3 regions of the Lujinxingia sediminis genome follow, and region 1 is predicted to be linked to each of the others. Evidence: riboswitches for the same ligand, from Rfam matches in the RefSeq annotation. Region 1 holds a riboswitch; each other region holds the start of a gene.
The links. A riboswitch is a leader RNA that binds a small molecule or an ion and turns the genes downstream of it on or off. The one in region 1 is predicted to bind cobalamin.
Positions count from the first base shown of each region.

Region 2: linked by a shared signal. The riboswitch ahead of EA187_RS10655 (hypothetical protein) and the one ahead of EA187_RS18885 (aspartate aminotransferase family protein) in region 1 are both predicted to bind cobalamin.
Region 3: linked by a shared signal. The riboswitch ahead of EA187_RS17500 (TonB-dependent receptor plug domain-containing protein) and the one ahead of EA187_RS18885 (aspartate aminotransferase family protein) in region 1 are both predicted to bind cobalamin.

Region 1 covers NZ_SADD01000018.1:46,897-53,688, reverse strand. Annotated here, with positions in the region: gene EA187_RS18895 (peptidase associated/transthyretin-like domain-containing protein) at 86-2,011, shown strand; gene EA187_RS18890 (hypothetical protein) at 2,117-2,656, opposite strand; cobalamin riboswitch at 2,897-3,111, shown strand; gene EA187_RS18885 (aspartate aminotransferase family protein) at 3,400-4,734, shown strand; gene EA187_RS18880 (MFS transporter) at 5,036-6,247, shown strand; gene EA187_RS18875 (hypothetical protein) at 6,473-6,792, shown strand, end outside.
Region 2 covers NZ_SADD01000005.1:55,798-62,589, reverse strand. Annotated here, with positions in the region: gene EA187_RS10680 (hypothetical protein) at 1-149, shown strand, start outside; gene EA187_RS10675 (Ig-like domain-containing domain) at 136-924, shown strand; gene EA187_RS10670 (thioredoxin domain-containing protein) at 978-1,940, opposite strand; gene thrS (threonine--tRNA ligase) at 2,259-4,073, shown strand; gene EA187_RS10660 (hypothetical protein) at 4,175-4,849, opposite strand; gene EA187_RS10655 (hypothetical protein) at 4,846-5,313, opposite strand; cobalamin riboswitch at 5,469-5,700, opposite strand; RNA gene ffs (signal recognition particle sRNA small type) at 5,814-5,904, opposite strand; tRNA gene EA187_RS10645 (tRNA-Ser) at 5,969-6,055, opposite strand; tRNA gene EA187_RS10640 (tRNA-Ser) at 6,096-6,182, opposite strand; gene tadA (tRNA adenosine(34) deaminase TadA) at 6,187-6,699, opposite strand.
Region 3 covers NZ_SADD01000014.1:30,504-37,295, reverse strand. Annotated here, with positions in the region: gene EA187_RS17505 (NHL repeat-containing protein) at 1-378, opposite strand, end outside; gene EA187_RS17500 (TonB-dependent receptor plug domain-containing protein) at 375-2,531, opposite strand; cobalamin riboswitch at 2,545-2,766, opposite strand; gene EA187_RS17495 (metal ABC transporter substrate-binding protein) at 2,950-3,903, shown strand; gene EA187_RS17490 (metal ABC transporter ATP-binding protein) at 3,951-4,739, shown strand; gene EA187_RS17485 (metal ABC transporter permease) at 4,767-5,663, shown strand; gene EA187_RS17480 (proprotein convertase P-domain-containing protein) at 5,855-6,792, shown strand, end outside.

The DNA of each region.
Region 1 (6,792 bases):
ACGTTTCGCAAACGTGGAGCGGGCCCCGGCGGCGATGCAGGGGGTCTGGCTCCCAGACTTGAGTACGAGGATGATGATGCATGCGATGATGATGAAACGGCTGGTGATGATGATGCTTGCGGGCGGTCTGGTGGTGACTGGAGCGTCGGCGTGTTCCGATACTCCGGACGACCCTCAGATCGAAGATGAGCAGGACGCTGGCGACCAGGACGCCGCCGACGAGGACGCCGCCGATCAGGACGCCGACGCTCCGGACGCTGAAGAGCCGGATGCCGATGCCGAAGACCCCATCGCGCGGTCGGCGATGGCCCTGCGGGTGAAGATCCTTAACAAGGCGGGGCTTCCGGTCGAAGGGGCTCAGGTGCGTCATGGCGAGGAGGTTCTGCTCAGTGATGCGGCCGGTGAGGTGGTGCTCGACGCGCCGGAAGCTGCGGCGCGTTTTCTGGCGCAGGTGCAGGCCGAGGGATATGCGCCGTCGAGTCTGGACTACCCGGTCCATCAGGCCGAGGAGGGGGTTGAGGCCCATGCGATCCTTCGGCTCCTTCCCCTGGGGCCGGCGCAGGTTTTTAACCACGATGCGGACGCCGTCATCTCACGCGGCAATGTGCGGGTTCGCCTGCCTGCCAACAGCCTCGTCGACGGTCAGGGCAACCCGGTGAACGGAGAGGTTGAGGCGACGATTGCCTCGCTCGATCCGACCACCGAAGATGCCCGCTTTATGCCGGGGCCGCTTATCGGGCTTCCGGAAGGGGGGGGGCCGGAGACGCCGATCTTGAGCGTGCTGATGGCGGATATCTCCTTCTGGCAGGGTGGCGAGAAGTTGCAGTTGGCCGATGGCGAGTCGGCGCGCGTGGAGTTTGTGATCCCTGAGGCCCTGGAAGCCTATGAGGCGGGCGACGCCATTGAGTTCTGGCATTTCGACCTGGCGCAGGCCCGCTGGGTGCAGGAGGGCGAGTGCGCTGTGACCGAGGCGGGGATACAACGTCTGGCGGAGTGCGACGCCACGCACTTCAGCTGGTGGAACGCTGATAAGCCCGTTTCGCTGCGCAACTGCGTGAACATCACCGTCGTCGATGCGAAGTCCGGCGAGCCCATCCCGGGGGCGACAGTGCAGGGCGATGGCCTGGACTTTGAGGGGGCGCTGGTCGGCACGAGCCTCACTGATGCTCAGGGGCAGGCGTGCATGGATTTTCTGCTCGACGGCACGCTGAACGTGGGGGCCTACCACGCTGACTTCCTCTACCAGGACGGTGGTCCGGTGACGGTGAGCGGAAGTGATGTTCCCGCGAGCTGCTCTGGCGAGGGCGAAGGGGAGTGCCTGGAGGTCACTGTGGAGCTTCTCGACCAGGGGACCTGTCTCAGTGGCGAGGTGCTCAATAGCGAAGATGCTCCGGTCGAGGGCGCCACGGTGTACGCGGTGCACGAGGGCGCGGTGGGTGCGCAGTTCTTCTCGGCGGTCAGCGATAGTGAGGGCGGCTACTGCATCGAGGTTCCGCTCAATGCGGAGCTGGAGTTGAGCGCGCTCGACGGCCAGGGGCAGGTCGCCTCCGGTATGGCGAGCACGGTAGGAGCGACTGTGGCCGAGTGTGGCGATGGCGAGTGCGCTGAGGCCGATGCGCTGGTGCTGGGCGCCGGAGAGACGGCGTGCCTGCAGAGCTCGGTTTCGCTCGGCGGGTGGACGACTCCGGCGCCCGGGGTGCCGGTGTATGTGTACTCGAGCTACCCGGCGCGCAGCTGCGAGGCGGGCATGGAAGACCCCTTTACCTGGGGGCCGGTGGTGGCCCATACGGTGAGTGATGCCACAGGAAACTGGGCGCTCAATCTGCCGCTGAGCCTGTCGGGGACGGTCTACGTCAGTGTCGGCTCTTGCCAGAGCGGGATGGGTACCTCGTGCCTGAACTCGGATCGTATTATGCCGGTGCAACTCAACGGGATCCCCGGCTCCATCGACCAGGGGCACTGCCAGTCGATTCACCCCTCGCCGCTCGATGCCCAGTGCGGCGCGGAGTGAGTGATGGTGGGGGAGGAGCGCTAAGTCGCTCCTCTTCGATTGTCCCCGCGACATAAGGTTCTACTTCTGCATATGACCCCCGACCGTCGAAACGGTCGGGGGTTTTTAGTGGTACGCATCTTCAAAGACCATCTGCAGCCCCTGTCCTTTTCGCTTGTAAGCACTTCCGAACGCGTTTTGCGGTCGTTCCGGCGTCGTCAGGAGTGTTCCGAAGGTGGTCTGGACATGCGTGTGTGCCCTCGGGAGTGTTCCGAAGGCAATCTGCACGTGCGTTTGTGTCGTCGGGAGTGTTCCGAAGGCAATCTGCACATGCGTTTGTGTCGTCAGAAGTGTTCCGAAGGTGGTCTGCGCATGCGTGTGTGCCCTCGGGAGTGTTCCGAAGGTGGTCTGCGCGTGTGTGTGTGCCGTCGGGAGTGTTCCGAAGGCAATCTGCACATGCGTTTGTGTCGTCAGGAGTGCTCCGAAGGCAATCTGCACGTGCGTTTGTGCCGTCGGGAGTGTTCCGAAGGCAATCTGCACGTGCGTTTGTGTCGTCAGGAGTGTTCCGAAGGTGGTCTGCACATGCGTTTGTGTCGTCAGGAGTGTTTCGAAGGCAATCGGCACGTGCGTTTGTGTCGTCGGGAGTGTTCCGAAGGTGGTCTGCACGCGCGTTTGTGCCGTCGGGAGTGTTCCGAACGTTAGTGGCAATCGCGCTGGCGATGTCCGGGGAGCTGTGAGGCAAGCGACCACCCCAGACTTCGCCGGGGGGCGGAGTGCGGCGAACACATGCCGATCAGCCTCCTCACGTCCGTCCCGCAAATTGCGTTGACACCCGCTGAAGTCAGCGCCTAACGTCCCGGCCATGCTGGTGTTCCCCGGGAGGCCTGGAAAAGGCGCTCCAGGGGACAAAGCACGTCTTGAGCTGCTCTTGTGTTGAAGGCGTGTGAACAGGGAATCCGGTTGAATGCCGGAGCTGCCCCGCAGCGGTACTTGAGAACGACCTCCACACCTGACGCACTGGCCCCCGTGGGGCCGGGAAGCGGTGGACAGTAGGCACGCGCCCCCTATCGGTGGGCGACTCGCTCAAAAGCCCGAAGACCTGCCCGCATCCGATCGAGGGAGAGCCATCCCGGATCGGTTTGACCTGGCCGTGCCGTGGGAGCGCCGCCGGTCCACCTCAGAGTGCCTCTCTGTGCGGACCCTCTCCCTGTGTCTGGCGCGCGCTTTTTCGCCCGCTTGTTTTCCTCCCGGGATCGTACCGATCGCAGGCCTCCGCTCTTTCCTTAGCTCGCCCCACGCCACCGCGCGGGGAGGCTGCGAGCAGCCGTCGGCCCCCACATTCCCACATCAGGCTCGTTTCCCGCGATCCCGGGGGTTTGCCCCCCTTCTGACGTCTGTCGAGGTCTTTCATGCCCCAACTCACCGCGCCCCCTGCTGCCCCCGGCAGCGCCGCACTTCTCAAAGAACTCAACGCCTACGTGCTGGCCGAACCCCACCCCTTTGTCGTCGACCTGGCTCGCTCGGAGGGCATGTACCTGGCGACGCTTGAAGGCAACCGCCTCTTTGACTGGGCGGGATATTACGGCGCCAAGCTCATCGCTCATAACCACCCCGGGCTCTATGAGGCCGAATACACCCGGCGTCTGGTGGTGGCTGCGAACAACAAGATCGCGAACCCGGATTTCCTCACCCCCGAGTGTCTGGAGTACTACCGCACCCTTCATAAACTCGGCCCGCGGTGCATGCAGAATCCGGGGCTGGAGGTCTACGCGGTGAACTCCGGAGCGGAGGCCGTTGAGAACATGATGAAGTACCTCATCAACCTTCATCATCAACGCCTGCTTTCGGAGGGGAAGACGCCCCGCGCTCGACGCTTTGTGTACTTCGATCAGGCCTTCCACGGGCGCACCGTCTTCGCTCTCAACGTCACGCGCGTCTCTCATGATCCGGTGATGACCAAAGACTTTCAGGGGCTTGTGCCGGGCAACCTGCAGGTGCCCTTTCCGGCCCTGGATACCAGCGAGAGTCCGGCCCAAACCCGAGAGAAAGTGGAGCGTTGCCTGACGGTTCTGGAGAATCTCTTTGAGCATTATTGTGATGAGATTGTCGCCGTGATCCTGGAGCCTATTCAGGGGGCCGGCGGCCACCGCGTCGCGCCGCGTTCCTTTTTTCAGAAGCTCTCCGAGCTCTGCCATGCCCACCGAATTCCGCTGGCCTTTGACGAGGTTCAGACCGCCGGCGGCGCTACCGGAACCTTCTTCACGATTGACGCCTTCGATCTCCCCCATCCCCCGCAGGCGGTGGCCAGCGGCAAGAAGCTCGGCAACGGGGTGGTCTATATGCTCAACCGAATGGACGACCTCGGGGTGCTCGACTCCACGTGGGGGGGCACGCTGGCGGATATGGTGCGTTTTGTTCAGGAGTACGCCATCGTGCAGCGCGAAGGTCTCATCGAGAAGGTTCCGGCGCTGGGCGCGTTGCTTGTGGAGATGCTCCAGGGGCTGGCCGAGCGCTTCCCCGAGCTTATGTACAACGTGCGGGGCTACGGCCTCTACCAGGGCTTCTCGATGCGAACTCCCGGACTCAAGCAGACGCTGATTCAGCGCGCCCGCGATCGCGAGAATCTTCTGCTCCTGGGGGCCGGGGCCGATACCATTCGCCTGCGTCCTCACCTCAACGTCACCGAAGATGACATCGAAACCCTGGGAGCCATGCTGGAACGTCTGCTTCAAGACCTGAGCTGAGCGCATGGCGAGCGCCCGCGGTACAACGCCGGCGGGCGCTTCGGTGAGGGGTATCTTAAACGACCAGGGGCAGGGGGGGACTGTGAGCGACGGCCTCTTCGAGCATCTGCTGCGTTGAGAGCACCTCGGGCAGCGTTAGTTTCGCGCCTTGCCCGAGAAGCTCTCGACTTCGCAGCCATCGACGTCGACTTCTGCTCACGGCGTAGTTGCGGTGCTTGCTCGGCGAGTGGGATTCGAGTAGAGCGCGGCAGTTCGCGCGCTGCGCGGTGTCATATCGTGTTGATTGAGGCTGAGGTGCAGGGTGAAAAGCGCGCTTCGACATTCCTGGGCGCTCCTGGTGGGGATCGCGCTGATCATGCTGGGAAACGGTCTTCAGACGAGCCTTCTGGGGCTTCGTGCCTCGATCGAGGGCTTTAGCACCGGGGCGACCGGCGCGATCATGTCGGCGTTTTATGTGGGCTTTCTGGCCGGCTCCACCCTCACGCCGAAAATCGTCAAAGATGTGGGGCATATTCGGGTCTTTGCGGCGTGGTCATCGATGGCCTCGGCGGCGATCCTGTTGCACGGTCTCATTCTTGAGCCCTGGTTCTGGGGGCTGATGCGCCTGGTGACCGGGTTCTGTTATGCCGGCGTCTATGTGGTGGCCGAAAGCTGGCTCAATGATCGGGCGGATAACCGCACACGGGGCCAACTTCTCTCACTCTACATGGTCGTCCAGTACGTAGGTTTAAGCGGGGGACAACTCCTCCTCAACGTGGGCTCGCCGGCGGAGCTCGTGCTCTTTGTGCTGACGTCGGTGTTGATCTCGCTGGCGTTGGTGCCGATCTCGCTGACCACCAGCGCGCCACAGCCCTCCGAGGAGCAGGAGCGCCTGAGTCCGCGCGCCCTCTGGACGCTCTCGCCGCTGGGGGTGATGGCGTGCGCGGGGGCGGGGCTCTCCACGGGAGCCCTTCTGGGGATGGGCGCGGTATTCGGGGAGGAGGTCGGACTCTCGGTCGCCGAGATCTCGATCTTTATGGCGATGCTCATCGCCGGCGCGGCGATCCTTCAGTTTCCGATTGGCAGGCTCAGCGACCGTTTTGCGCGACGGGCGGTGATCGTGCTGACCAGCGCGTTGAGCGTGGCTCTGGCGCTTGTGGCCTGGGTGATGATGGGGCAGAGCGCGGCGCTCACCCTGGGGCTGATCTTCCTGGTGGGAGGTTTCTCGATGCCGGTCTATGCGCTGGGGATGGCGCACGCCAACGATCACCTGCGCCCGGGTCAGCGTGTGGCCGCCAGCAGCACCCTGGTGCTGGTCTTCGGGCTGGGGGCGACGGCCGGACCGGTGGGGGTGGCTGCGTTGATGGACGCCATGGGCCCGGGCGGGTTCTACGTGGGCGTGGCGGTGATCCAGGCGGCGATCGGGCTCTTTGCACTCTACCGCACCACGCAGCGCGAGGGGGTGGGAGCGGAGTTGCAGAAACCCTACCGTCCGGTGGTGGGGGGGCGGCCCTTCTGGCGGCGTCGTCCGTAGTGCGACGTGAGCTCGGGTTGATGACGCGGCCGCGTTTTGCGTCGTGCACGCATCGCGCTCGGGCTCGCATCCATCGGCATCCATGTCTGCTCACGGCGCAGTGAGGGGACGTCGACGTTGGTCGATCCCTTCCTTCTTGTCTGGCGCTGGCTGCTTTGCCAGAACGGGTTCACGCTGCCCCGGTGAGGGCGTGGATCGTTTGATGATTCTTATGAGGAAGACGCGATGACATGGATGAAGAAGATGCGCCTGAGCGTGGTGATGTTTCTGGCGAGCGCTTTGATTGCTGGCTGTAGCTCGGACCCCGACGTTGATGAGCCAGCGGATGTGGGGCAGGAGGATGTGCTTCCCGATGAAGATGCCGGGGATGCCGGAGCGCAGGATGCCTGTCTGGCGCTGCCGTCGTGTGATGAGGGCTTTGAGGAGGTGGCCAGCTGCGAGGGACTCGATTCCTGCGATGAAGTTACTCTCTGCGGCACCACCATCTTCTGCGCCGAGGCGGGAAGCTGCACCGACGTGCCCGTCTGCGCGGCCGATGAAGCCGA
Region 2 (6,792 bases), on a different contig from region 1:
CCCTCATACTCATCGCCCCTCCGGCCTCCCTGCTCGCGCTGACCGAGCTCGCTACGATCACTCCGCTCGGCGTCGCCTCTACCCTCTCCCTGGGCGCAGGCCTGCTCACCACTCTTCTCACCTGGCAGACCCCACGTGCATCGCCATAACGCTACCTTGCTCCGCCGCATCGGGACGCTGACGCTCTGCCTCGGCCTGGCGAGTTGTGGCCCTATCGAGCCGCCACCACCGACGGATGCCGATGGTGAGCCGATTCCGCGACCGGCCCCCCTGGACGACTGGTTGCGCGTGGTTGAGGTCACCCCCTCACACGCCATCGCCGTGCGCCCCACCATCGAGGTGCGCTTCAACGCCTACCTCGATCCCGGCACCTTTAACTCCTACAGCGCTCTCTCACTGCGCTCCGGCGGTCTGACCAGCGGCGGGCGCATTGACTACCGCATGACCCGTAAAACGCTGCGTCTACGTCCCCGTAGCGATCTTATCGAGGGGCTGCGCTACACCCTCTTTGCCTCACGCGATCTTCGCAGCGTCACCGGCGCACCGCTCTTTCCCGACACGCCGGCTCCGGAGCGCTTCACCGACGCGTCGCTTCCCGGCTCCCCGCCCCTGGACAGACCCGAGGTACGTTGGAGCGACATCGCCCCGATCGTGGAACGCTCCTGCAACGCTTGTCACAACGATCCCGGCTGGAGGCTTCCTCGCCTCACACCCGACGCTCTTCGACAGACCCGATCCACCCAGGTCGATGCTCCCCTGGTGATGCCTTTTGAGCCGGCGCAATCCTACCTGATGCATAAGATCCTGCCCGACTATCCCCTGCGACGCTTCACCGTCCAACCTCCCCCTTACAGCGACGCGCCCCCTCTTAGCCTCGATGAGATCGAACGTATCGAGGACTGGATCGCACAGGGCGCGCGCTGACGCGCGCGCCCTGTGCATGACGCCTGTTCTAACTTTGACCTCTTGCGACGGCCTTACTCAGCTGCCGCTTCAGCCTTAACCGCAGCCACAATGGCCTGCGGGGTGAGCTGACCGGTGTAGCGCTTGCCGTTGATGAAGAGGCTCGGCGTGCCCTGCACACCGGCCGCCATACCTTCCTGACGATCCCGAGCCACGAGCGCGCCGATCTCCTGCGACTTCAGGTCTTCCTGAAAACGCTCGTAATTCAAGCCGAGCTGACGCGCGTAAGCCTCAAGGCGCTGCGGGTTGAACTGCTGCTGGTTGGCGAAGATCAGGTCGTGCATCTGCCAGAACCGCCCCTGCTTATGAGCGGCGTTGGTCGCGCGCGCGGCCAGATCCGAGAGCGGGCTCCCCAGCGGGAACTGCTTGAAGTAGATGCCCACGTCATCGCCGAGCTGCTCATGCACCGCGCTGAGCACGCCGGCAGCCATGCGGCAGTAGCCACACTGGAAGTCCGCAAACTCCACAATCTTCACATCCGCCTCGGCCGAGCCTTTCACCGGCACACCTTCGAGCACGAAGTTATGGACGCGGTCTTCGTTCTTCTGCTGCTCGGCAACACGCTGCTGCGCGTCCTCGCCAGCGCCTTCCGCCAGCGCCGTGACCATGGTCGTGAACGCCGTCTCGGCCTCCTCACAACGCTCTTCCTTCTGCATGCACGCGTTGAGGCTCTCGGTGCTGTCGGGGCAGGGGCAAAGCTCACCCTCAGCCATCTCGGTCAGGCGAGCGCGCTCGGCAGCTCCGAGCTTCGAGAGATCCACACCGGGATACTCCACCGACGGAGCTCCCGCCCCGCCCTGGCCGGGGGCCTCGCCCTTTGCCGCACCCTCATCAGACGCAGCACCCTCGGCGCTCACCACGGGCGCCTCAGCCTGGGCGTCCTCTTTCGAGCCAGAGTCGCACCCCAAAAGCGCCACCACCATGGCTACCATCGCCAGCACCAGGGCCGACTTCTTAAACCGCTCGTTTTGTTTCATCACTTCGTCTCCAGGCTCTCTGTAGGTCTACTTTTCTCAGGCCAGCCCCGGCTTCTCAGAACAAAGGCTCGGGGGAACTGGCTCAAACATCGTCGCGGGCCGGGCTATTCAATGGGATCGACACGCGCATCGTCAAGCGACGCCTGCATGTGCCCCCTCCCTCGTCGACTTTCCCCTCGCTGCACTTTACGCTCGCCAGCCTTTCGGGCTAAGTCACTGTCTGCTGCGCTCAGACGCGCTTCACAACCCCTGTGCTGCGGCCCACCTGCCGCAACACGCCTTCACGATACGATTGACCTCTTACCCCAGGAGAGCCCCATGGCGGAAGCACCCAACGATAAACGCGCCGATAAGTTGTATCGGGTCCGCCACTCCACCGCCCACCTGATGGCGGCCGCGATCCTTGAGATGTTCCCCGATGCGCGCCTGGCCATTGGCCCGCCCATCAAGGACGGCTTCTACTACGACTTTGAGCTCCCCCGCGCCCTCTCCCCCGACGATTTCGAGGAGATCGAAGAGCGCATGACCAAACTCGTCAAGGCCAACGTCCCCTTCAAATACGAAGAGTGGGACAAAGACAAAGCCCGCGAGTTTTTCAAAGACCAGCCCTACAAGCTCGAACTCATCGAGGGCATCGAAGGCGACACCGTCTCCACCTACGAGAGCGGCCCGCTTATCGATCTCTGCGCCGGCCCGCACGTGCGCTACTCCAAGCAGTGCAAGAACTTCAAACTCCTGAAGGTCGCCGGCGCTTACTGGCGCGGCGACGAAAACCAGCCGATGCTCCAGCGCGTCTACGGCACCGCCTTCCCCACCCGCGAGGAGCTCGACCAGTACCTCCTCATGCTGGAGGAGGCCAAACGCCGCGACCACCGCAAACTGGCCCGCGAGCTGGAACTCTTCGACTTCAACCGCCTCTCTCCGGGCTCGATCTTCTGGCGCCCCAAAGGCTGGACCTCCTACCGCGAGCTCCAGAACTACTTCCGCGAGATCGAGGCCGAGCAGGGCTACGAGGAGATCTGCAACCCGCTGATCTATCACGAAGATCTCTTCGCGCAGTCCGGCCACCTGGAGCACTACCAGGACACCATGTTCAAGCTGGAGGCCCACGGTCAGAACTACTGCCTCAAGCCGATGAACTGCCCGGACACCATGCTCTACTTCAAGAGCAAGAAGCGCTCCTACCGCGAGCTCCCGCTGCGGGTGGCCGAGTTCGGACACCTCCACCGCAACGAGCTCCCCGGCGCGCTGGGCGGCGCCACCCGCGTGCGCCAGTTCTGCCAGGACGACGCCCACATCTTCACCACCGAGGAGCACATCACCCAGGAGATCTCCATGCTCCTGGAACTCGTCGAGCGCACCTACGGCATGTTCAACATGGAGTACGACGTGGAGATCTCCACGCGCCCCGAAGATTTTATGGGCGAGGTGGAGCTGTGGGACAGAGCTGAGGGCGCGCTCAAAGAGGCGCTGGAGGCGGCTGGCAAGTCCTACACCATCAACGAGGGCGACGGTGCCTTCTACGGCCCCAAGATCGACTTCCAGGTGCGCGACTGCCTGGGCCGCTCCTGGCAATGTGCCACCATCCAGCTCGACTTCCAGCTGCCTCGCCGCTTTGAGCTGACCTACACCGCCAGCGACAACGCCGAGCGCACCCCGATCGTCATCCACCGCGCCATCGCCGGCAGTCTGGAGCGCTTCTTCGCCATCTTGCTCGAACACCTTGCCGGAGCCTTCCCCACCTGGCTTGCCCCGGTGCAGGCGGTGATCGTGCCCATCACCGACGATCAGAACGACTACGCCTGGCAGGTCGCCCGCGACCTCAAACGTTCCGGGGTACGCGTTGAGGTTGACGATCGCAGCGAGAAGATGGGCTTTAAGATCCGAGAAGCGGAGACCAAAAAGATCCCCTACATGCTGGTTATCGGCGGACGCGAGGCCGAAGCGCATAACGTCGCGCTGCGTACCTACAAGGACGGCCGTCGCGGTACCCTCCCCCTTGCCGAGGTCAAAGCGGAGATCCTCGATCGCATCGCCAACCGCACCCTCGACGTTGATGTGCAGGTCAGCGGCCTGGCCACGATCGTCGAAGACGCCCCGAGCGGCGAAGATATGGCCGAGCGCGGGTATTGATGGTGTCCCGATGGACAACGCGATCTGCTGAGGTCTGAACCCCAAAAAAGGCCGCGCCCCCCTCGGGAGGCGCGGCCTTTTTTTTCAATCATTACAAGAACTTACTCAGCGTTGAGAATGCCCACCGCGTCCAGATCAAAACCCTGGCTGGGAGTGGCACCCACGCCCCAGAGGTCCCGAATGCGCACGTAACGCGCCCGGCTTAGACCCACGTCCGCCAGGTCAAAACCATCGCCGCCGGTGAGCTCAAGCGAGAGCGTCGGATGCTCCAACGCGTCGTACTCCTGCGTCGGCGTCCAGCCGGCGCACCCCGTATAAGGGGGAGCATCGTCCGGGGTAGAGTCGCAGGCAAAATGCACCCATGTCTCCCCGTCTTCGCTCACCGAGACTTCGCCCAGCTCGGCAAAAACCTGCTCGGGATCGCCATCGGCGTAAAAAGGGTTTTCAAAGACCACGAAGTCCGCACCGGGACCGTCGACGATGACGCGATCGCCAAAGCCCAGCACGATCTCCCCACCATCTCCAAGGCTCAAGACATCGAGCGACGCCGCGAGCTCTCCTTTGCCCTGCGGCGGCCCCAGCACCACGTCGGGCAACGCCTGTTCGCCATAGCCGGCACCTTCACCCGGCGTAAACGAAACCATCTCACTGGCGTAAGGGAGCCCCTCCCACCAGGGTGCAGCATCTACCGGCGGGACCGCCTCGCCACAGCCCACCGCCCCCCCGGCGGTGACGAGCATGGCAGCGAGCAGACCATGATGGATTCGCTTCATCATAGGCGCGTCATCTTCGTCCAGGAGAAGCCGCCGCAGCCGCCGTTTTCCGGATCGCTGGCGTCAGCGTCAGCCTCGATCGCGCGGGCCTCTTCGACCGTCTGCTGATCGAAGGCCGCCATGCAGTAGTAGAACGAGTCATCGACCAGCTCAGTCCACACGATCACATTGTAGGTGTTGGGGCCGTATTCGGCGTCAGGGGCGTTCTGGGTGATCGCCACGCGCTCGGTGTTGTCGTACTCGGTCAGAAGCATCGGGCCCCAGACCTCCTCGGTGATCGTCTCCTGACCGCCGAAGTTCGTCGCCCACTCGCCGGCCACCTCAATGCCTTCCTGCTGATCATCGGGCACCTCGCAGTTGGTGCCCTCGCAGTCGGCCGGCTCGTCGGTCTCGCCACAGCCCATAAAGGACAGGCTCGCCGCCAGCACCAGCGCCATCAAATCCGCCCGACTTTTAAGCGTCTTCATCTCGATCTCCATCACAGCATGCTCCGGATGGCGATCGAAGGTCGGCAGCGGGACAACCCCGACTCAACGCCCCGGCCTTCAGGCCAACGACATCGAGGATCGACGCGCGCGCGCCGGATCTGCTGCGTTCCTCTCGCTGCCTTCCCGAAGCGATTGGGGGTAATTCTCCACGCAGCAATATCCTGGCTCTCGGATCTTCTTTACGCGTGCCCTTCCCGAAGCGTTAAGAAGCCTCAGTGGGTTTAGCTGCGCCGGCCTATCCAGGCCGGGCGTGCTTACGCGCTCATCACCGATCACAGTTGCGGGGGCAGCGCTGGTGTCACACCAGCTTCCTGCCGCGTCGAGCCCGGCCCTGTTAGCACCGGGACGTGTACCGGGTCAATCGAACTCGCCGACAAGCGTCACGAGGCCGAAACACGCCGAATTTTGAACCAAAAAAAATCCCGCGACACCTCAAACGAGATGTCGCGGGATTCTTTATTCTTTGCGAACTGCTCGACCCTCAAGCGGCCAGCGCACACCCTGAACCTGGTCCGCTGCTTCCTCCCGGACCTGACGGGGTGCCAGGCCAGCGGTCGCACTGGCCGCTCAGGGGTCGAACAGCCCCACCCTAGCGGGGCATCAGGCAAACCGTCAACCGGCCACCTGTGTCGAGCGGAGAGAGAGGGATTCGAACCCTCGATACGCGTAAACGTATACACGCTTTCCAAGCGTGCGCCTTCAGCCACTCGGCCACCTCTCCAGAAAGATCTCAACCTGCGAGATCTTTAAGAGCGTACAAACGGAGGGGGTGGGATTCGAACCCACGGTACCCGTGAAGGTACACTTGATTTCGAATCAAGCGCCTTCGACCACTCGGCCACCCCTCCGCACTTAAGATGATTCTTGTGTTGATGAATCATCTTTTATTACCGCCGCGTTACGTTTCTCGCGAATCGTGCGGAAAAACTCACTTAAAACTCGCCCGCAGGCTGCTGACAGGACACCTTCTTTGACCTCAATCCGATGATTCAATCGAGGATCTTCACCCATCGCAAACAACGAGCGCATCGCGCCGGCTTTCGGGTCTCGCGCTCCAAAGACCACCCGACCTACACGCGCGTTAACTAACATTCCCGCGCACATCGGACAGGGCTCCAGAGTGACATAGACCGTACATTCATGGAGTCTCCAACTGCCCAGGGCTTCTGCGGCGCGTCGCACCGCAATCAATTCCGCGTGGGCTGTGGGGTCTTGCCAGCTCTCGCGCCGGTTAAAGCCGCGAGCGATGACCTGGCCTTTATGAACGACGACTGCACCGACCGGGACTTCGCCCTCAGCCTGTGCGCGCTCCGCTTCTTCCAGAGCTTGCATCATAAAGATGTTGTCGACTTTCTTTCGTGCCAATGTAAGACCCTATGGCGCCGTGAGACAATGGTGCCGCCTTTGGATGCGATATCGAGAGCGAACTGAGCAAGGCGTAAACCGCAGGCGATGCTT
Region 3 (6,792 bases), on a different contig from region 1:
CCAGAGACGCTCCGCCCCCGAGGGCGCCGCCCCCTCCTCCACCGCCACCGTATAAGGGTTGCGATCGCTGCCCAACGCCGCCGCCCCCGCCACATAACGCTCCCGCTCCGCCTCAAAAAGACTCAACGTGTTGGCGCCGCTCTCCACCACCCACAGCCCGCTCGGCCCCACCGCCAGGTCGTTGGCAAGCGGGCCGGTCGTGCTCAGGCGCGGGTCCACAAAAAGCTCATAGCTTGCGCCTCCCTCCTCACAGACCTCCGAAAGCTCACCTGCCGGCTGCGCCTCATCCACAGGCTCGCCACAGGCCGCAACGAAACTCGCCAGCAGCACAGCAACCCGCAACCCGTTGATCGTATTGACATATTTGAACGCCATCATTCACCCTCCGCCAGCACTGCCAGAGATATAAAAAACGCGCGCCCCGGAAGCGGACGCTGCAAAAAGTCCTGCGCGCGCCGGTCGTTGAGCACATTCTGCACCTCGACGCCCAGGCTCAGCCCGCCTCCCAGGCTCGCGCGGCCGCCCAGGTCCAGGCGCAGCGCGCCGGGGCTCTGCAAGCTGCCAAAATTATCGAGCTGCACCCGACTCCGATACCGCGCGGTGGCCTGAAGGCGCGCGTCGCTCAAAAAGGTTCGGAACGTCTCGGTCGAAACCAGCCCTCCCAGATCCAGGGTCGCGCGCAAAAAGGCGCGGTGGCGCGGCTGATGCGGAAGCTGCGCGGGGATACCTCCCTGGTCGATCGTGAGGTAGGCGCGTGTCAGCGTATAACTTCCGTCCAGACGCACGCGCCCAAAAGGTGCCCACCCCAGGGTGGCCTCCACGCCGTGCGCACGCGCCCCGGAGAGGTTCTGGGCCTGGTAGACGTAGGCCGAGATGGGCAAAAAGAGGATCATCTGCCCGATCGCGTTATGAAAATAGGCCGCCCCCAGCTCCAGCGCCTTCGAGTTGGCCCCGGGGCCCAGCCGAAGGCGCAGGCCCGCATCGACCACCACGGCTTCTTCGGGCAAAAGATCGGGGTTGCCGCGCACCGCTTCGGTCGAGAGGTAGAGCTCATCGAAATGCGGCGCGCGAAAGGTTTTGGCCAGGTTGGCGCGCGCCTCCAGCCGCGGATGCGCCCGCCAGATCGCACCGATGGCCGGAACGACAGGCGCATAAACCCTTGAATCCATGGAAGAATCCGACCCCTGCTCACGCAGAACTTCGCCGCGCAGCGCCCCCACCAGGCTGAGCGTATCGCCCGCCAGCAGCCACTCCTCCGAGAGCGCCAGCGCCGCATTGAGACGCTCCGCTCCCAGGGTCGCCGCGCCGTCCGCCGCCTCATAACGCTCCGCGCGAAGCTCCCCGCTGAAGTTGAGGAGATGCGCCCCGGCAAAGAGCCGCGCCCCGCCGGTAGCCGCCACCGTCTGCTGGCGCGAGTGGGCCTCCACATGCTCCAGCGTCATATGGCCGCGCGCGTTCTCGTAGCGGTAGGCGCGGTCCTGGGCGCCGAGGTCGGCGTGGGCCTGCCAGCGCTCCCCCTCAAAGGTGTAGCGCAGGCTGGCCAGACGGCGATGATCATCGACCCGAGCCAGCTCAAACGAGCGCTGAAACTCCGAGGGGCCAGCGCTCCCCCCGGCGCCCTCCTCCACCAGGGTGGTCAGGCGAAGTTCGCCGCCATCGCCCACCTTCAGCACGCCGGTGGCCCCGCCGCCGAAGCGTCGGTGGTCGTTATTACGCCGGGCCTGCACGATTCCCTGGTTATCGACAAAACCAAAATCGCCTTCGCTTCGGCGCACCCCGAGATGCAGGCGCAGCCCCGCACGCCGCCCGCCCACACCGAACGCGGCCTGCGCGCCCGCGCTCCCGAAACTCCCGGCGCTCAGCCGCGCGCTGGCGCGAACCCCGGGGGTGGGCATCCGCGGGTTTAACTGCACCGAGCCCGTCAGCGCCCCGGCCCCGTGCACCACCGCCGCCCCCCCGCGAAACACATCGGCCGAGGCCAGCCCGCCCACCCCGAGCTGCCCCACATCAAACCCCAGGCCCGCCGGCGAGCTCAGGCGCAGGCCGTCGAGGTAGACGACGAGCTGGCGGGGGCTGCCGCCCCGCACCGATACGTAGGCCGGCTGCCCCGGGCTCGACGCCCGTGAGAGCTGCACCCCCTCCACCTGTTCCAGCGACGCCCCCAGCGTCTCCGAAGCCGCCACGCTCTCCCCGAGCCGCACCCGCGTTACAAAGCCCGAAGGGTGGCGCGCGTCCTCGCGCGCACTCCGATCCCCCACCACCGTGCGCCCCCGCAGGGTATCTTCTCCGCCCTCGTCGTCATCGCTTTCTCCCTCATCCTCGGAAGACGCCTGCGCCAACGACGCCAATACCTCAATAATTTCAACACCTTCCACACCAGACACGGACACAACCTCGCCAGACGCGCGCTCCGCCTCCCCGGCCGCAGCCTCCGGCACAAGGTCGACGCACACGCCCACCCCGGCGCACCACGCCAGCGCGCACACCACGCGCTTAAGCCCCCCGGGGGCTGTCATCCGATCCAAGGTCATGAGCTGCTCTTTGTCGCGAAGAGACATGGTGCTCAGGTATCCTGACTCACAGCTCCCGAGCGTCGACGTCAACATCTCGACCCTCATCGCCTCCGACCGCCTTCCCATCTCGCCGGAGAAGCACGCTTCTCCGAAAAAACAGTGGCTCCTGGCCTTCAGCTCGCTGCACACAGTGGCGCGACCGTCCCGGATTTGCACCGGGTTCCCTGATACGAAGCGCATCTCTCAAGAGAAGGCGCTCAGCCGGACTATCGCAGCGCCCTCCCACAGAAGTCAATCGCGCCCCTGGCGCATCGCTCCGAGTGTTGTTGCAATACATTTGCATTCACGGCTGTTCAACGTTAGGGTCCGCGCCCGACGCACCGCGCCCAGAGCTATCGCGCTTAACCAGATGCCTCTCCACCGGGATGGAGCTCCGATGTCACACCCGCTTAAACGCCGAAAGCCAGCCATCATCACCGCCCTCTTCGGCCTCATCGCCACCCTCCTGATCATGGCGGCCTCCCCGGCCTCCGCAGAACTTCGTGTGGTTGCCACCACTCCCGATCTCGGCGCCATCGCCACCGAAGTGCTCGGCGACCAGGGCACCGTCGAGGTGCTCGTGCGTCCCGGCGACGATCCCCACTTCGTCGATCCTCGCCCCAGCTTCGTTCCCCTGCTCCACCGCGCCGACCTGCTCGTGCTGGTGGGCATGGACCTGGAGGTAGGCTGGCTCCCCACGCTGATCACCGGCGCACGCAACCCGAAGATTCAGGCCGGCCAGCCCGGTTATTTTGACGCCTCCGCGCATATCGTCGCCGCCGATGTTCCGCGCGGTCCGGTCGACCGCACGATGGGCGATGTGCACCCGGGCGGTAACCCCCACTACACCACCGATCCGCGCCAGGGTGCGCGCGTGGCGCTGGCGCTCGGCCGCCACCTGGCCGAGCTCGACCCACCCCACGCCGAAGCCTACGTAAAGCGCAGCCGCGATCTGGCCCGCGACCTCATCCGCCTTGCCCAGCGCTTCGAGCTGCAATTTCGCGAGCTCCCCGCTGAGCGCCGCCAGGTCGTGACCTACCACAAATCCTGGACCTACGTGGCCGGCTGGCTCAGCCTCACCGACGTGATGCAGATCGAACCCAAGCCGGGCGTCCCGCCCAACCCCCGCCACGTCGCGCGCCTGGTGGAGACGATCCAGGAGCGCAATGTCCCGGCCATCCTCCAGCTTAACTACTATCCCACGCGCACCGCCGAGCAGCTCAGCGAGCGCACCGACGCCACGCTGCTGCGACTGCCCGCCCAGACCTCCGAGGGGCAGCGCTACGTCGAGCACCTCGAAGCGCTGGCCGAGCGCATCTATGAGACTCTGAAGCCAGCCCTGGCCCCCTGATGTGGCGGCCTGAGCCCCTTCCCCGAACCTCTGCTCGGGAGCGTTGCATGAGCGCCGATACCGATCTCCGCCCCAACTTCGACCAGCCCTCAGAGCTCCCCCACGAGCCCATCCCCCCCTGCCTGCCTGAGGATCATATCTCCCGGCAGCCCACGCTCTTGCAGGTGCAGGGGCTGGTCTGCGGCTACGGCGGCAAGGGCCTGCTCGGTCCCCTGGATTTTCACCTCCACCAGGGCACCTTCATGCTCATTGAGGGGCCCAACGGCGTGGGAAAATCCACCCTGCTCAAAACCCTCATCGGGCTGATCCCACCGGTAAGCGGGCGCATCGACTGGAGTCTGCCGGCCGACGCCCTGCGCTTTGTGCCCCAGACCCGCACCCTCGACCCGATGCTGCCCGCCACCGTCTTCGACGTCCTCGCCACGGGCCTGCACCGCGGCCGGGGCTTAAGCGCGCTGCGCATCCGCCCCCGCCGCAACGAGCTCCTCGACGCCCTGGAGGTCGTGGGCATGGCCCACCTCTGCGATCACCTCTTCCGCGAGCTCTCCGAGGGTCAGAAACAGCTCATCCTCCTGGCCCGCGCCCTGCTCGGAAAGCCCCGACTTCTGCTCCTCGACGAGCCCTCCGCATCCATGGATCCGGAGCGCGAAGCAACCACCATCGAACTTCTCCACGGCATCCAGCAGCAGCTCGACGTCACGGTCATGATGATCGCCCACGGCTCCGCCCTTGCGCGCAGCGCCTCAAGCCGCATCATGCGCATCGACCGCCGCGGCCACATCGCCATCGAGGAATGCCTGAAAGACTGTCTCGATGATCCGCACCACACCCACTGATCCTCTCCGATCTTCGCCGGCACCCCTATGTTTGAATTCCTGGCGCTCTACGGCGACCTCTACCGCGACCCCATTCTCACGGCCATGATCGCAGGCCTTGGCCTGGGTCTGCTGGGCGTCTACGTGGTCAGCCGCCGCATCGTCTTCGTCAGCGCCGCACTCAGCCAGACCTCGGCCCTGGGCGTCACCATCGCCTTCTACCTGAGCGCGCAGCTGGGCCTGACCGGCCTCCTCGCCGAACTCCTGGCCCCGGCGCTGGCGATTCTCCTCTCCACCCTCGTTGTCTTTGGCCTGGTCTGGCTTGGCGAGCGCCCCACGCTGGGACGGGATGCGCTATTGGGCGTGGCCTTCATCGTACCGACGGCGCTGGTCCTGCTGCTGGGTCCGCTGATCGCCCACGAACTCCACGAAGTCGAAGCGGTGCTTCACGGCTCGGCGGTGCTCGTGCGCGAAAGCGATCTCTACGCCATCCTCGGCGCCACGCTGCTCGTGGTCTTCACCCAGCTCGTTGCCTTTCGCGCCTTTGTCTTCGCCAGCCTCGATCCCCTGGTCGCCCGCACCCAGGGCGTGCCCGTGCGCAGGCTCGACGCCATCCTCTTCGGCGCCATCGCGCTCCTCACCGGCCTCTCCACCCGCGCACTGGGCGCGCTCCCCACCTTCGGTCTCACTGTGCTCCCGGCCATCGGCGCGCTCGGGCTAAATGTCGGGCTGAAATGGGTCTTCATCATCGCCGCAACCTCCGGCGCCGCCTCCGGCCTGCTCGGCTACATGCTCGCGCTGGCCACCGACTGGTCGGTGGGCGCAAGCCAGACCCTGGTCGCCGCCCTGCTCGCATTAGCGCTGCGCGCCCTCGGACTCATCCTCAACCGTCGCGCGCCACGCCCCCCCGCCACACCGCCCCCCGAAAAAGCACCGCCCGCCTGAAGATCCAGAATTTGGTTGCATCAACAGGGGGTTGCTGACTATCGTCTAGCCCACGGTCCCCATAGACCCTGGCTCTGTCGTGCCCGAACGCCTGCAGGCCAGCCGGTCGCGCATCACACGTTGAGCCGACCGCGCTAACCCATCGACGAGAACCCACGATCGGACTTGTCAGAAAGTCGGAGATGAATCGGATGAAGCGACTCACCCCCTGGAACCTTCCCCTCAGCGGGATTTTGGTACTCGCCCTGGCCGCTTGCGGCGGCGACAACGCCGAAACCCCTGACCTCTTAGAGTGTGGCCCCGGCACGGAACTCAGCGGAGGCGCCTGCGTCCTCGCCGAGAACACCTGCGGCGCAGGCCTCACCCTCAACGATAACGATCAGTGCGTCCCCACCGACGAGCTCTGCGGTGACGAGACCGTCTACGACACCGAGTCGGGCACCTGCGTGGGCCCCGAGGAGATCGTCTGCGGTGAGGGCACCATCGAAATCGATGGCCGCTGCCTGGTCGACAACCCGCTGACCTGCGGCGAAGACACCGTGCTCGCCAACGGCCAGTGCGAGCTCACCGAAGAGGTCTGCGGCGAAGGCACCGAGTTTGCCGACGCTGGCTGCGCCCTCATCGGTGAGACCGTCTGCGCCGACCGCACCGTCTTCGACGTCGCGCTCGGCAAATGCGTTGACCTGGGCAACGTCGTCTGCAGCGACGACACCTTCGAGGTGGAAAACCGCTGCATCTCAGTCGACACCGTCGCCGACAACCTCGCGTCCAGCGCCGACGTCGTCTACGCCGAAGGCGGCGATAACGCCCTGACCATTCCCGCGCTGGAATCCAGCCTGGTCTTCGCCGGCACCATCGAGGCCGACGACGCCGGTCAGCACGAGTTCACCCTCACCGCCGAAGTCGGCGACTGGTTCGAGCTGACCGTCTTCACCCGCGGCCTGCCCTCGCCGATGGCCATCATCACCAACGATGACGGCTACGATCGCGCCACCAGCTCCGGCATTTCCAACGTCGCGCAGCGCACCTTCGCGCTCCCCGCCGACGGCGACTACACCGTGACGATCGCCAACGCGCTCAACGAGCTCAACGGCACCGCCAACAGCGGTGACGGCACCTGGGCCTACGT